2 regions of the Arthrobacter sp. AL05 genome follow, and region 2 is predicted to be linked to the other one. Evidence: predicted binding sites of a transcription regulator. Region 2 holds the regulator's gene; the other holds the start of a gene.
The links. Region 2 encodes LexA, which represses DNA repair genes until DNA is damaged. Its sites were predicted from a motif close to TCGAACANNTGTTCGA; they were not measured.

Region 1 (5,701 bases), on a different contig from region 2:
GCCCTGCTGGCGGAGGTCTCGCTGATGTATCTGGGGGCCTCGGCCTTCAGTTGGATCCAGGGCACCCTGACGGCCGTTGCCGCGCAGCGACTCAGCAGCGGGCTGCGTGCCTCGGTGGAGGTCAAACTGCACGTCCTGCCGTCGGGCCACTTCGACGAGCAGCACCGTGGCGACGTTCTGAGCCGAGCCACCAACGACGTCGACAACATTGCCCAGGCGCTCAACCAGCTGCTCAACCAGCTCATTGTGTCGCTGTTGATGCTCTCCGGGGCGCTGGGCATGATGCTGTGGATCTCCCCGGTGCTGGCAGTGATCGCGCTGGTGTCCGTCCCGGTGTCGACCCTCATCACCGTCCTGGTGGCCCGGAAGTCACAGGGCCATTTCACTGAGCAATGGGGCAGCACCGGGGAGCTGCACGCACAACTCGAGGAGCTATTCACCGGACATGAGGTGATCAAGGCCTTTGGCCGGCAGGAGGCAGCTGCGTCCAGTTTCAGGGACGCCAACGACCGATTGTGCCGCGCGGGCGCACGCGCCCAGTACGTGTCCGGCGTCGTTCAGCCGCTGATGGTCCTGGTCTCCAACCTCAACTACATCGCCGTCGCCGTCGTCGGGGCGCTTCAGGTGCTGTCCGGGGCCATGACGATTGGCGGCCTTCAGGCCTTCATCCAATTCAGCAGGCTCTTCAGCCAACCGATGGGGCAGATTGGCGGCATGCTGACCCTGCTGCAGTCCTGCCTGGTCTCGGCCGGGCGGGTCTTTAACCTCCTGGATGCACCGGAGATCCCGCCGGACCCGGGCCGGCACGGGGCCGGAATTGCGCCGCCCCATGCCGCGGGCCGGGTCACGTTTGAGCGTGTGACGTTCGGTTACCGGCCCGGTTCACCGGTGGTCCAGGATCTGAGTTTTACCGTGGAACCCGGCCAGACCGTGGCAATTGTTGGCCATACCGGAGCCGGCAAGACCACTGTTGTGAACCTGCTTATGCGCTTCAACGAACTCGATTCGGGCCGGATTACTGTCGACGGCACGGATATCGCCGAACTGACACGCGACGAACTGCGGGCCAGGTTCGGGACCGTGTTGCAGGACTCCTGGCTCTTCACCGGCAGCATCCGGGAGAACATCGAATACGGCCGCCCCGGCGCGGGCGATGCCGCAGTGATTGCCGCTGCTCAGGCCAGCCATGTTGACCAGTTCGTCCGGGCGCTGCCTGAGGGGTACGACACGATGCTCGGCAACGACGGAGACTCGCTCAGCCGCGGACAGCGCCAGCTGATTTCGATTGCCCGTGCGCAACTCGCCGGGCGCAGCATCCTGGTCCTGGACGAGGCGACCAGCTCGGTGGATAGCCGCACCGAAGTCCAGATCCGCCGGGCGATGCGCGGCCTCAGGCAGGGACGCACCAGCTTCGTGATTGCCCACCGCTTGTCCACCGTGCGCGACGCTGATCTAATTCTGGTCATGGATCAAGGACGGATCGTTGAACAAGGAACCCACCGCCAACTCATCTCCAGGGGTGGGATGTACCTGAAACTGTATAAGGCACAGTTCGCCCGCCGCGAACAGGCCACCTCCGGCCGGGAGCCCGGACAGTGACCCCCACGGACGCATCGACGGTCCCGTTTCCCGGTGCCTGGCGGCCCAACCCCGGCAGCACGGTCCCGTTGTTTGATCAGCTCCGGCTCAACATTATTGAACGGGCCGACAACGGCGCGCTGGCGCCCGGGACCAAGCTCCCTGCCGTCCGCAGCCTTGCCGGCGAGCTGGGGGTCGCACCCCATACCGTGGCCCGCGCCTACAAGGAACTCGAGGCCGCCGGCGTTGTGGTCACCCGGCGCCGAAACGGCACTGTGATGTGCGCACGGGACGAAGCCTGGAGCTCGCTCTCCGCTGTGGCTGCCGGGTTCGCCGATGCCGCGAAAGCCCAGGGCGCCAGCTTCGCCGAGGCCGTGCAGCTGCTCGCCGCCGCGTACGACCGCTCCTAGGACCGGCGCTAAGTTGCCGCGCGGGATTTCGCGGCACGGGGCGCCCCGGAAATGGATCTTCGAAGAAGTTTTCGATTAGCATTGGTAGCGTGCCTAAAGCCGTAGCTGACGATCCAGCCGTAGATTCCCAGTCCGCAGTCCTCCCGACGGAGTCCGCAAAACCGGGCCGCGCAGACGATGCGCGCCCCGCGGTGAAGCGTCCGGACATGTCGCGGCTGGTGGTCAAAGGCGCGCGCGAGCATAATCTGCGCAACGTGGACCTGGACCTGCCCCGCGACTCCATGATCGTTTTTACCGGCCTCTCCGGCTCGGGCAAGTCGTCCCTGGCGTTCGACACTATTTTTGCCGAAGGCCAACGCCGCTACGTCGAATCCCTCTCCGCCTACGCCAGGCAGTTCCTCGGCCAGGTGGACAAGCCCGACGTCGACTTCATCGAGGGCCTCTCGCCCGCGGTGTCCATCGACCAGAAGTCCACCAGCAAAAACCCGCGCTCCACGGTGGGTACCATCACCGAAATCTACGACTACATGCGGCTCCTGTGGGCCCGCGTTGGCCGCCCACACTGCCCCATCTGCGGGGAGCCCGTCGCGAAGCAAACCCCGCAGCAGATCGTGGACCAGCTCCTGGAGCTGCCGGAAGGCACCCGCTTCCAGGTCCTGGCACCGGTTGTCCGGGGCCGCAAGGGCGAATTCGTCGAATTGTTCAAGGAGCTCACCGCCAAGGGATACTCGCGTGCCCGGGTCGATGACACGCTGATCCAACTCAGCGACCCGCCCAAGCTGGGCAAACAGTTCAAACACACCATCGAGGTGGTGGTGGATCGCCTTGTGGTCAAGGACGGCATCAGCCAGCGCCTCACGGACTCGGTGGAAACTGCCTTGGGCCTTGCCGAGGGCAGGATCCTCGCCGAGTTCGTCGACCTCGAAGCTGACGACCCGGAGCGGGTCCGGGCGTTCTCCGAACACCTCGCCTGCCCAAATGAGCACCCCCTGGCGATCGATGAGATCGAACCCCGCTCCTTTTCCTTTAACAATCCTTTCGGTGCGTGCTCGGCCTGCAGCGGCATCGGCACGAAGCTCGAGGTCGATGAGGAACTGATCATCCCGAACGGGGAGTTGTCCCTGGCGGAGGGTGCCATCGCTCCGTGGTCGCTCGGCACGGCAACCACGGAGTACTGGAACCGGCTGCTCGGCGGACTCGCCAAGGAACTGGGTTTCTCCATGAAAACCCCGTGGGACAAGCTCTCCGAGGACACCCGCCAGACCGTGCTGCACGGCAAGGACCACAAAGTGGTGGTGCAGTACCGCAACCGTTTCGGCCGGGAACGCAAATACAGCACAGGCTTCGAAGGCGTCATCCAGTACGTCCACCGCAAGCACCTCGAAACGGACTCGGACAAGGCCCGGGACCGTTACGAGGAGTACATGCGGCAGATTCCGTGCCCGGCCTGCAACGGTGCACGCCTGAACCCGGCCTCGCTCTCGGTGCTGATCAACGGCAAGTCCATTGCCGCGGTCGCCGCGTTGCCAATGCGCGACTGCGCCTATTTCCTGGACAACCTGGTGCTGACCGGACGGGAGGCCCAGATTGCCAACCAGGTCCTTAAGGAGATCCAGGCCCGGCTCACCTTCCTGCTCGACGTCGGCCTGGAGTATTTGAACCTGGAGCGGGCGTCCGGCACTCTCTCCGGCGGCGAAGCCCAGCGGATCCGGCTGGCCACCCAGATCGGTTCCGGCCTGGTGGGTGTCCTTTACGTCCTGGACGAGCCTTCCATCGGCCTGCACCAGCGGGATAACCGGCGCCTGATCGAGACACTCACCCGGCTGCGGGACCTCGGCAACACCCTGATTGTGGTCGAACACGACGAGGACACCATCCAGGAGGCCGACTGGGTGGTCGATATCGGACCCGGCGCCGGCGAGCACGGCGGCATGGTGGTGCACTCCGGTTCCTATCAGGGGCTGCTCGAGAACACCGAGTCACTCACCGGTGACTACCTCTCCGGCCGGAAGCGGATCGAAGTCCCGAAAAAGCGGCGAAAGTACGACAAAAAGCGTGAGCTTAAGGTCGTCGGCGCCAAGGAGCACAACCTCCTGAACGTTGACGCTACGTTCCCGCTGGGTCTGTTCACCGCGGTGACCGGCGTCAGCGGCTCCGGCAAGTCCACCCTGGTAAACGAGATCCTGTACAAGGTCCTGGCCAACAAGCTCAACGGCGCCAAACAGGTGGCCGGACGGCATAAGTCCATCCAGGGCCTCGAGCATCTCGACAAGGTGGTCCACGTCGATCAGAGCCCCATCGGCCGCACACCGCGGTCCAACCCAGCCACCTACACTGGCGTTTTCGACAATATCCGCAAGCTTTTCGCGGACACCACTGAGGCCAAGGTGCGCGGCTACCTGCCGGGCCGGTTCTCCTTCAACGTCAAGGGCGGCCGCTGCGAGGCTTGCTCCGGTGACGGCACGCTGAAGATCGAAATGAACTTCCTGCCGGACGTCTACGTACCCTGCGAGGTGTGCCACGGCGCCCGGTACAACCGCGAAACCCTGGAAGTCCACTACAAGGGCAAAACGATCGCCGACGTACTGAACATGCCCATCGAGGAAGGCGCCGAATTCTTCGCGGCGTTCTCGCCGATTGCCCGCCACCTGAGCACCCTCGTCGACGTCGGGCTCGGCTATGTCCGGCTGGGGCAGCCCGCGACGACACTCTCCGGCGGCGAGGCCCAGCGGGTGAAGCTGGCAGCCGAACTGCAGAAGCGCTCCAACGGCCGCAGCATCTACGTCCTTGACGAACCCACCACAGGGCTGCACTTCGAGGACATCCGGAAACTGCTGCTGGTCCTGCAGGGCCTCGTGGACAAGGGCAACACCGTCATCACCATCGAGCACAACCTCGATGTCATTAAAAGCGCTGACTGGATCGTCGACCTGGGCCCGGACGGAGGGTCCGGCGGTGGCCGAATTGTAGCTTCCGGAACACCGGAACAGGTGGCAAAGTCCACCCAAAGCCATACCGCAGCCTTCCTGGCCGACATTCTGGCCTGAAGCCGGCCGGGGCCGGTGCTTCCACCGAAGCGCCGGCCTTGCCGCGTCGGATACATTCCTTTCGGGGCATACGGGTTTCTGGCACCGGTAGACTCGTGAGAAACTAAGCCGGTGACCCAAACAACAGTGCCCGTGATTTTCGACCTGGACGGCACTCTTGTCGATCCGGTGCACGGAATATCGGACGGAATCGCGGCGGCCCTCACAGAGCTCGGACTCCGCATTCCGGGTAAAGCCCGAATGGATGCCATGATTGGCCCCAAACTCAGCCATTCGCTCACCGAAATCGCCGGGGTGCCTGCCGGTCAACTGGACGACGCCATCCGCATCTACCGTGCGCACTATCTGGCCACCGGCATCGCCCAAAGCCGGCTCTATCCCGGTATTCGCGCGCTGCTGGAAACCTTTGCCGGCGCAGGCCGGCCCATCGCCGTCGCCACCCAGAAACCCGAGGGCCTGGCCCGGACAGTGCTGGAGCACCACGGGATTGCCGGCCTGTTCCTCACCATCCGAGGCTCGGCCGCGGATGAGGCAGCGGCAGCCGGGACCCAGTCGGGGAAGAAATCGATCGTTGCCGCGGCGCTCTCGGATTTCTCCGGCCGTGGCCTGGACACCCGCGGTGCCGTGATGGTGGGGGACCGTGCCCAGGACGTTGCCGGCGCCGCT
Region 2 (5,701 bases):
CACTGGTCTCCACCGCCACCCTCGCCCTGCAGACCCAGATCGTTGGCAGGGACCTGCCCCGGCTGCTGAAGACCATCACCCCGGCGCTGGACCGGCCGGTCAAAATTGCCCTCGTCAAGGGACGGTCCAACTACGTGTGCCGGCATAAGCTCGACGGCGGCTTCCCTTCGGAAGAGCCGTCCGAAGGCCAGCTCTTCTCGCTCGGGGAGGATACCTCCGTGCCGCATTTTGCCGCCGCGATGGGCGGCCCGTCCTCCCAGCTCGGCAAGGAGGTCGTCCGGCTCCGCGACTGGGCCGAGGACACCTCGACGGGAGACCGGGATGAGCTTTTGCCAGGGGTCACCGACCGTGCGTGGCGGCAGGTCTCAGTTACCTCGATGGAGTGCCTTGGCGCGCAAAAATGCCCGCTGGCGGCAGAGTGCTTCAGCGAACTCGCCCGCCAGAACGCCGCGGACGCCGACGTTGTTGTCACCAACCACGCCATGCTGGCGGTCAGCGCCTTCGAGGGCCTCGCAGTGCTGCCGGAATACGATGTTGTGGTGGTCGATGAGGCCCATGAACTCCAGGACCGCGTGACCGGCGCGGTCTCCGGCCAGCTCTCCGTCGCGATGGTGCACGCCGCCGCGTCCGGGGCCCGGAAGCACACCGGCATTACGGTGGACGCGCTGAACAACGCCGCCGCCAACCTGGAACTTGCCATTGAGGGCGTCCCCGGCGGGCTGATGCCGAACGGGTTAAACAGTGAACAGCTGGACTGTGTCGACCAGTTGCGGGACGCGTGCCGCGCGGCCCTCTCGGATTCCAAGGGGGACAGCGCCAACACGGCCGACGGCGGCCGCCAGCTGGCGCGCTCGCGCCTGATGGTGATCCTGGAGCTATGCGAACGGCTGCTGGCGGCGCGGGAAAACCGTGAAGTGGTCTGGTTTTCCCGCAACAGCACCTTTGACCCGCAGCAGGGCTACTCCCAGCCCGACGAGTCCGCGCCCGCCCTGGTCAACATCGCTCCGCTCAGTGTCGCCGGCCGGCTCCGTGAGGGCCTCTTCGCGGACCACACTGTAATCCTGACCTCCGCGACCCTGGCGATCGGCTCCGCGTTCGAACCCGCCGCCGGCGGCTTGGGCCTGGTCGGCCCCGGGGCCCCCAGCTGGACCGGCGTCGACGTCGGTTCACCCTTCGAATACCCCAAACAAGGCATTCTCTACGTCGCCAAGCACCTGCCCAAGCCCGGCCGCGGCACGTCCCCGGAAGCCCTCGACGAACTCGAGAAGCTCATCCGCGCCTCCGGCGGCGGGGCGCTGTGCCTGTTTTCGTCCCGCCGCGCCGCCGAGGACGCAGCCGAGGCGATGCGGCCGCGGCTGGACGTCAGCATCCTATGCCAGGGCGACTCGACCATGACCGCGCTTGTAAAACAGTTCGCCGATGAACCGGACACCTGCCTCTTTGGCACCATGTCCCTGTGGCAGGGCGTTGACGTGCCCGGCGCCTCCTGCCGCCTCGTGGTGATCGACCGGATTCCGTTTCCGCGTCCCGATGACCCGCTGATGACTGCCCGGTCCCGCGCCGTGGCACAGGCCGGAGGCAACGGCTTTATGAGCGTTTCCGCGACCCACGCCGCCATCCGCCTGGCCCAGGGCGCAGGCCGGCTGATCCGGACCACCACGGACAGGGGAGTGGTGGCTGTGCTGGATTCACGGCTGTCCACCGAACGCTATGGCGGATTCCTCCGGGCGGCGTTGCCGCCATTTTGGCCCACCACCGATCCCGTGGTCGCCATGGCTGCCCTCGAACGGCTTGGGAAGGAATCCGGGCAGCCCAACTAGCGGCCGCTGACGGGACGGTTTGCAGTGTTTTGGTGCTCCCACCCGGTTCCTTGAACCGGGCCAGGGCTGCAGCACCGGGCCCTCGGCATTCCCGCCGCCGGCTCTCCATCAGGGGCCAGGGAAACTCAGGGGGCAGCGAACCTAAGGGGCAGGGAACATAAGGGGGCGGGGAACCGGGCCGAACGTGCCGGGGGTCATAAGGCCGCGGCCGGGCTACCGGCGCGCCGGGTCGTGGCCGGATCAAGCCGGCACCAACGCGGGCTACAGCGAGCGCAGTACCGAGACGACTTTGCCCATAATGACGGCGTGGTCGCCGAGTATGGGCTCGTACTGCGTGTTCTGCGGCAGCAGCCAGGTGTGGCCGTCGCGCTGCCGGAAGGTCTTAACGGTGGCCTCGTCGTCCAGCAGCGCGGCCACGATATCTCCGTTGACGGCGTCGCCCTGCTGGCGCACCACCACCCAGTCGCCGTCGCAGATGGCTGCATCGATCATGGAATCCCCGGCGACCTTGAGCATAAACAGCTCGCCGTGGCCCACCAGCTGGCGGGGCAACGGCATCACGTCCTCAACGACCTGATCGGCCAGGATCGGACCGCCGGCCGCGATCCGGCCCACCAGCGGCACCATGGCGGTGTCGGTGGCACTGCTCAACTCGGACACGGACAGCCCGCCCACGGTCCGCAGCCCGCCGGCCTTGGCGGCTGGGATCTTTGTGCTTCCCTCATCGAGGGTCAGCGGCATCAGCACTTCCATGGCACGCGGGCGCTTCGGGTCGCGCCGCAGGTAACCCAGCTTTTCCAGTTGTGCGAGCTGGTGGGTGACGCTGGAGAGGCTGGCCAGTCCTACCGTGTCGCCGATCTCGCGCATGGACGGCGGGTAGCCGTTGTCCGTCACGGAGCGCTGGATAGTTTCCAGAATCTTCTTTTGCCGAACGGTAAGGCTCTTCGGTGGCCGGGCAGCCTGCGGGCCCCGCTGGGTGGCCCTGCCGCCAGTGGCTTGTGCTGCCATGTTCGCCAACGCCTTTCCGTTCCGCCCGGCTGCCGTGGCTGCGGCCGCCGGGAACTTCCGGCCTGAAATGTCAGACCCTGCTGATCAACTGCAGAAGTGGTTGTTCTTTGAGTCAAACCTAGGCCAGCCACACCGCTTTTTCAAACATTTGTTCTAGCGAGTCTCGACAATGTTCGTTAATAAGTGCTAAAACAGAACTAACAAGATTCGAACATGTGTTCTATTACTTAGTTGCCCGTGCAGGGCATGGCGTTCGGTTGTTTGTTCGAAAGTTAGGCCGGTTGGCGGCACGTATGTGGAGTGCGCCGGGCGGCACAGTATGGTCCAGGAAGGGCTCAGTTCATGTCAGCATCAAGCGCGTTTCACGACACTTTCGGCCGCGACGCATTCGGCAACTACGGCCGGCACGACGCCGGCGCACCCGGCGGCGGGTCCGCCCCTGCCGTGCAGGACAGCCCCGGCAGCCGGCAGCTCAACGCCGTCCGCGGGCCGCGTGCCCGGCAGGCGCCGCTGAAGCTCACCCGCCGGGGGCGCCTTGTTTTTATCGGCGTGCCGCTGATGCTGCTGGCTGCACTGATTTTGACCCTGAGCGGCTTCCTCAACGCGCCCGCCAAAGCGGCAGAGTCCACCGCTGAGTTGTCACCCACACCAACTGTCACCGTGACGGTGCAGCCGGGGGAGTCGCTCTGGGCCATTGCCGCCGCCGTGGTGCCCAGCCGTGACCCCCGCGACGTCGTTGCCGACATCATCGAGCTGAACAACCTCGAGGCGGCACGCGTGGTGCCGGGCCAGGCCCTTTTCATTCCGTCCACGTAGGGCCATTGAGCGATGGGTCAGGTGTCACAGTTTCCGGGCCCGCGGCGATCTCACTTAAACTAGTGAGGTGACTGACCAGTTAGAGCGCCTGAACCGACTTCCCCTCCGGACCAATCTTCGCGGACTGACGCCCTACGGTGCGCCGCAGCTTGACGTTCCCATCCTGCTGAACGTCAATGAAAACACCCACGGTGTCCCGGCCGATGTGCTCGCCGCGATCTCGGAGGCGGTTACCCTTGCCGCCGCCGGCCTGAACCGCTATCCGGACCGCGAGTTTACGGAGCTGCGCGAAGCCCTTGCGGAATACCTGGGCCACGGGCTGGGCGCGGAGAACATCTGGGCGGCAAACGGTTCCAACGAGGTGCTGCAGCAGATCCTCCAGGCCTTCGGCGGTCCGGGGCGCACTGCCCTTGGTTTCCCTCCCACGTACTCTATGTATCCGCTGCTGGCCGCCGGAACGGACACCGGATACATCACGGGCATCCGTGCCGAGGACTACGGCCTGAGCGCCGGCTCGGCCGCCCGCCAGGTCCGGGAACTGCAGCCGAATATCGTCTTCCTGTGTTCCCCGAACAACCCCACCGGTACGGGTCTGGGCCTGGACGTGGTGAAGGCCGTGTACGAAGCCGGCGAAGCCAGCCAGACGATAGTGATCGTCGACGAGGCGTACCACGAGTTCGCCCACGACGGCACGCCGAGCGCCCTCACCCTCCTGCCCGGGCGGGAGCGCCTGATCGTCTCGCGCACCATGAGCAAGGCTTTTGCCCTTGCCGGTGCCCGCGTTGGCTACATGGCGGCAGCGCCCGAGGTCACCGATGCGCTGCGGCTGGTGCGGCTTCCGTACCACCTTTCGGCGATCACCCAGGCAACAGCCCTGGCCGCCCTGCGGCACCGGGTCGCCCTGATGGCGGATGTTGAGGACATCAAGCGACAACGGGACAGGATAGTTGCCGAGCTGCAGCGTATGGGCCTCAAGCCTGCTGCCTCTGATTCGAACTACGTCTTTTTTGGCGGTCTCGACAGTCCGCACGAGGTCTGGCAGGGGCTGCTGGACGCGGGTGTGCTCATTCGGGACGTTGGCATCCCCGGGCATCTGCGGGTCACTGCGGGCACTGAGACGGAAACCACAGCATTCCTCGGAGCCCTCGAGCGACTCCTGGCCGGCCGCGCAGCGCCGCCCGCCTAGACTTAACACCGGACATCCACACTGCCTGCACGCCGGGCACCGTCGTCATCCAAAGGACACCCACATGAGCATCCCCGGATCAACCGCTACCGAGGGCCGGACCGCACGCATGGAACGGACCACCAGCGAATCTTCCGTCCTTGTCGAGATCAACCTGGACGGAACCGGCGTCTCGGACATCAGCACCTCGGTCCCGTTTTATGACCACATGCTGACGGCGTTGAGCAAGCACTCCCTGATCGACATAACAGTCAAGGCCACCGGGGACACACACATCGACGTCCACCACACGGTCGAGGACGTCGCCATCACCTTCGGCGAGGTCCTGCGCACCGCCCTCGGCAACAAAGCCGGGATCCGGCGCTTCGGCGAAGCAACCGTCCCCCTCGACGAGGCGCTTGCGCACGCCGTGGTGGATGTTTCCGGCCGCCCGTACCTCGTCCACGGCGGCGAGCCTGCCGGCCAGGAGTACCACCTGATCGGTGGACACTTCACCGGTTCCCTGACCCGCCATGTGTTCGAAGCGATCACCCTGCACGCAGGGATCTGCCTGCACATGAACGTCACCGCAGGCCGGGATCCGCACCACATCGTTGAAGCCCAGTTCAAAGCCTTTGCCCGGGCCCTGCGTGCGGCCATTGAGCCTGATCCGCGCGTCGAAGGCATCCCGTCGACCAAGGGTGCCCTGTGACCGGCAAAGTGCTGAAGGACGGCGCCATCACCAACCCGGATGCCGGCAGGAAGCCAGCGTCGCCCGAGGGCAAGCCAACAGTCACGGTGCTCGACTACGGCTCGGGAAACATCCGTTCTGCCGTCCGCGCGCTCGAACGGGCCGGCGCCGAGGTTATCCTCAGTTCCAAGCCGGACGATG

Region 1: a site for LexA is predicted at 2,048-2,063, ahead of uvrA (excinuclease ABC subunit UvrA). Genes of this name have one in related genera too.

What each region holds. Positions count from the first base shown of each region.
Region 1 covers NZ_JASBRC010000006.1:127,987-133,687, reverse strand. The annotation lists gene QK287_RS09820 (ABC transporter ATP-binding protein) at 1-1,599, shown strand, start outside; gene QK287_RS09815 (GntR family transcriptional regulator) at 1,596-1,988, shown strand; gene uvrA (excinuclease ABC subunit UvrA) at 2,195-5,035, shown strand; gene QK287_RS09805 (HAD hydrolase-like protein) at 5,147-5,701, shown strand, end outside.
Region 2 covers NZ_JASBRC010000002.1:425,064-430,764, forward strand. The annotation lists gene QK287_RS04225 (ATP-dependent DNA helicase) at 1-1,820, shown strand, start outside; gene lexA (transcriptional repressor LexA) at 2,082-2,828, opposite strand; gene QK287_RS18500 (LysM peptidoglycan-binding domain-containing protein) at 3,171-3,644, shown strand; gene QK287_RS04240 (histidinol-phosphate transaminase) at 3,712-4,830, shown strand; gene hisB (imidazoleglycerol-phosphate dehydratase HisB) at 4,895-5,521, shown strand; gene hisH (imidazole glycerol phosphate synthase subunit HisH) at 5,518-5,701, shown strand, end outside.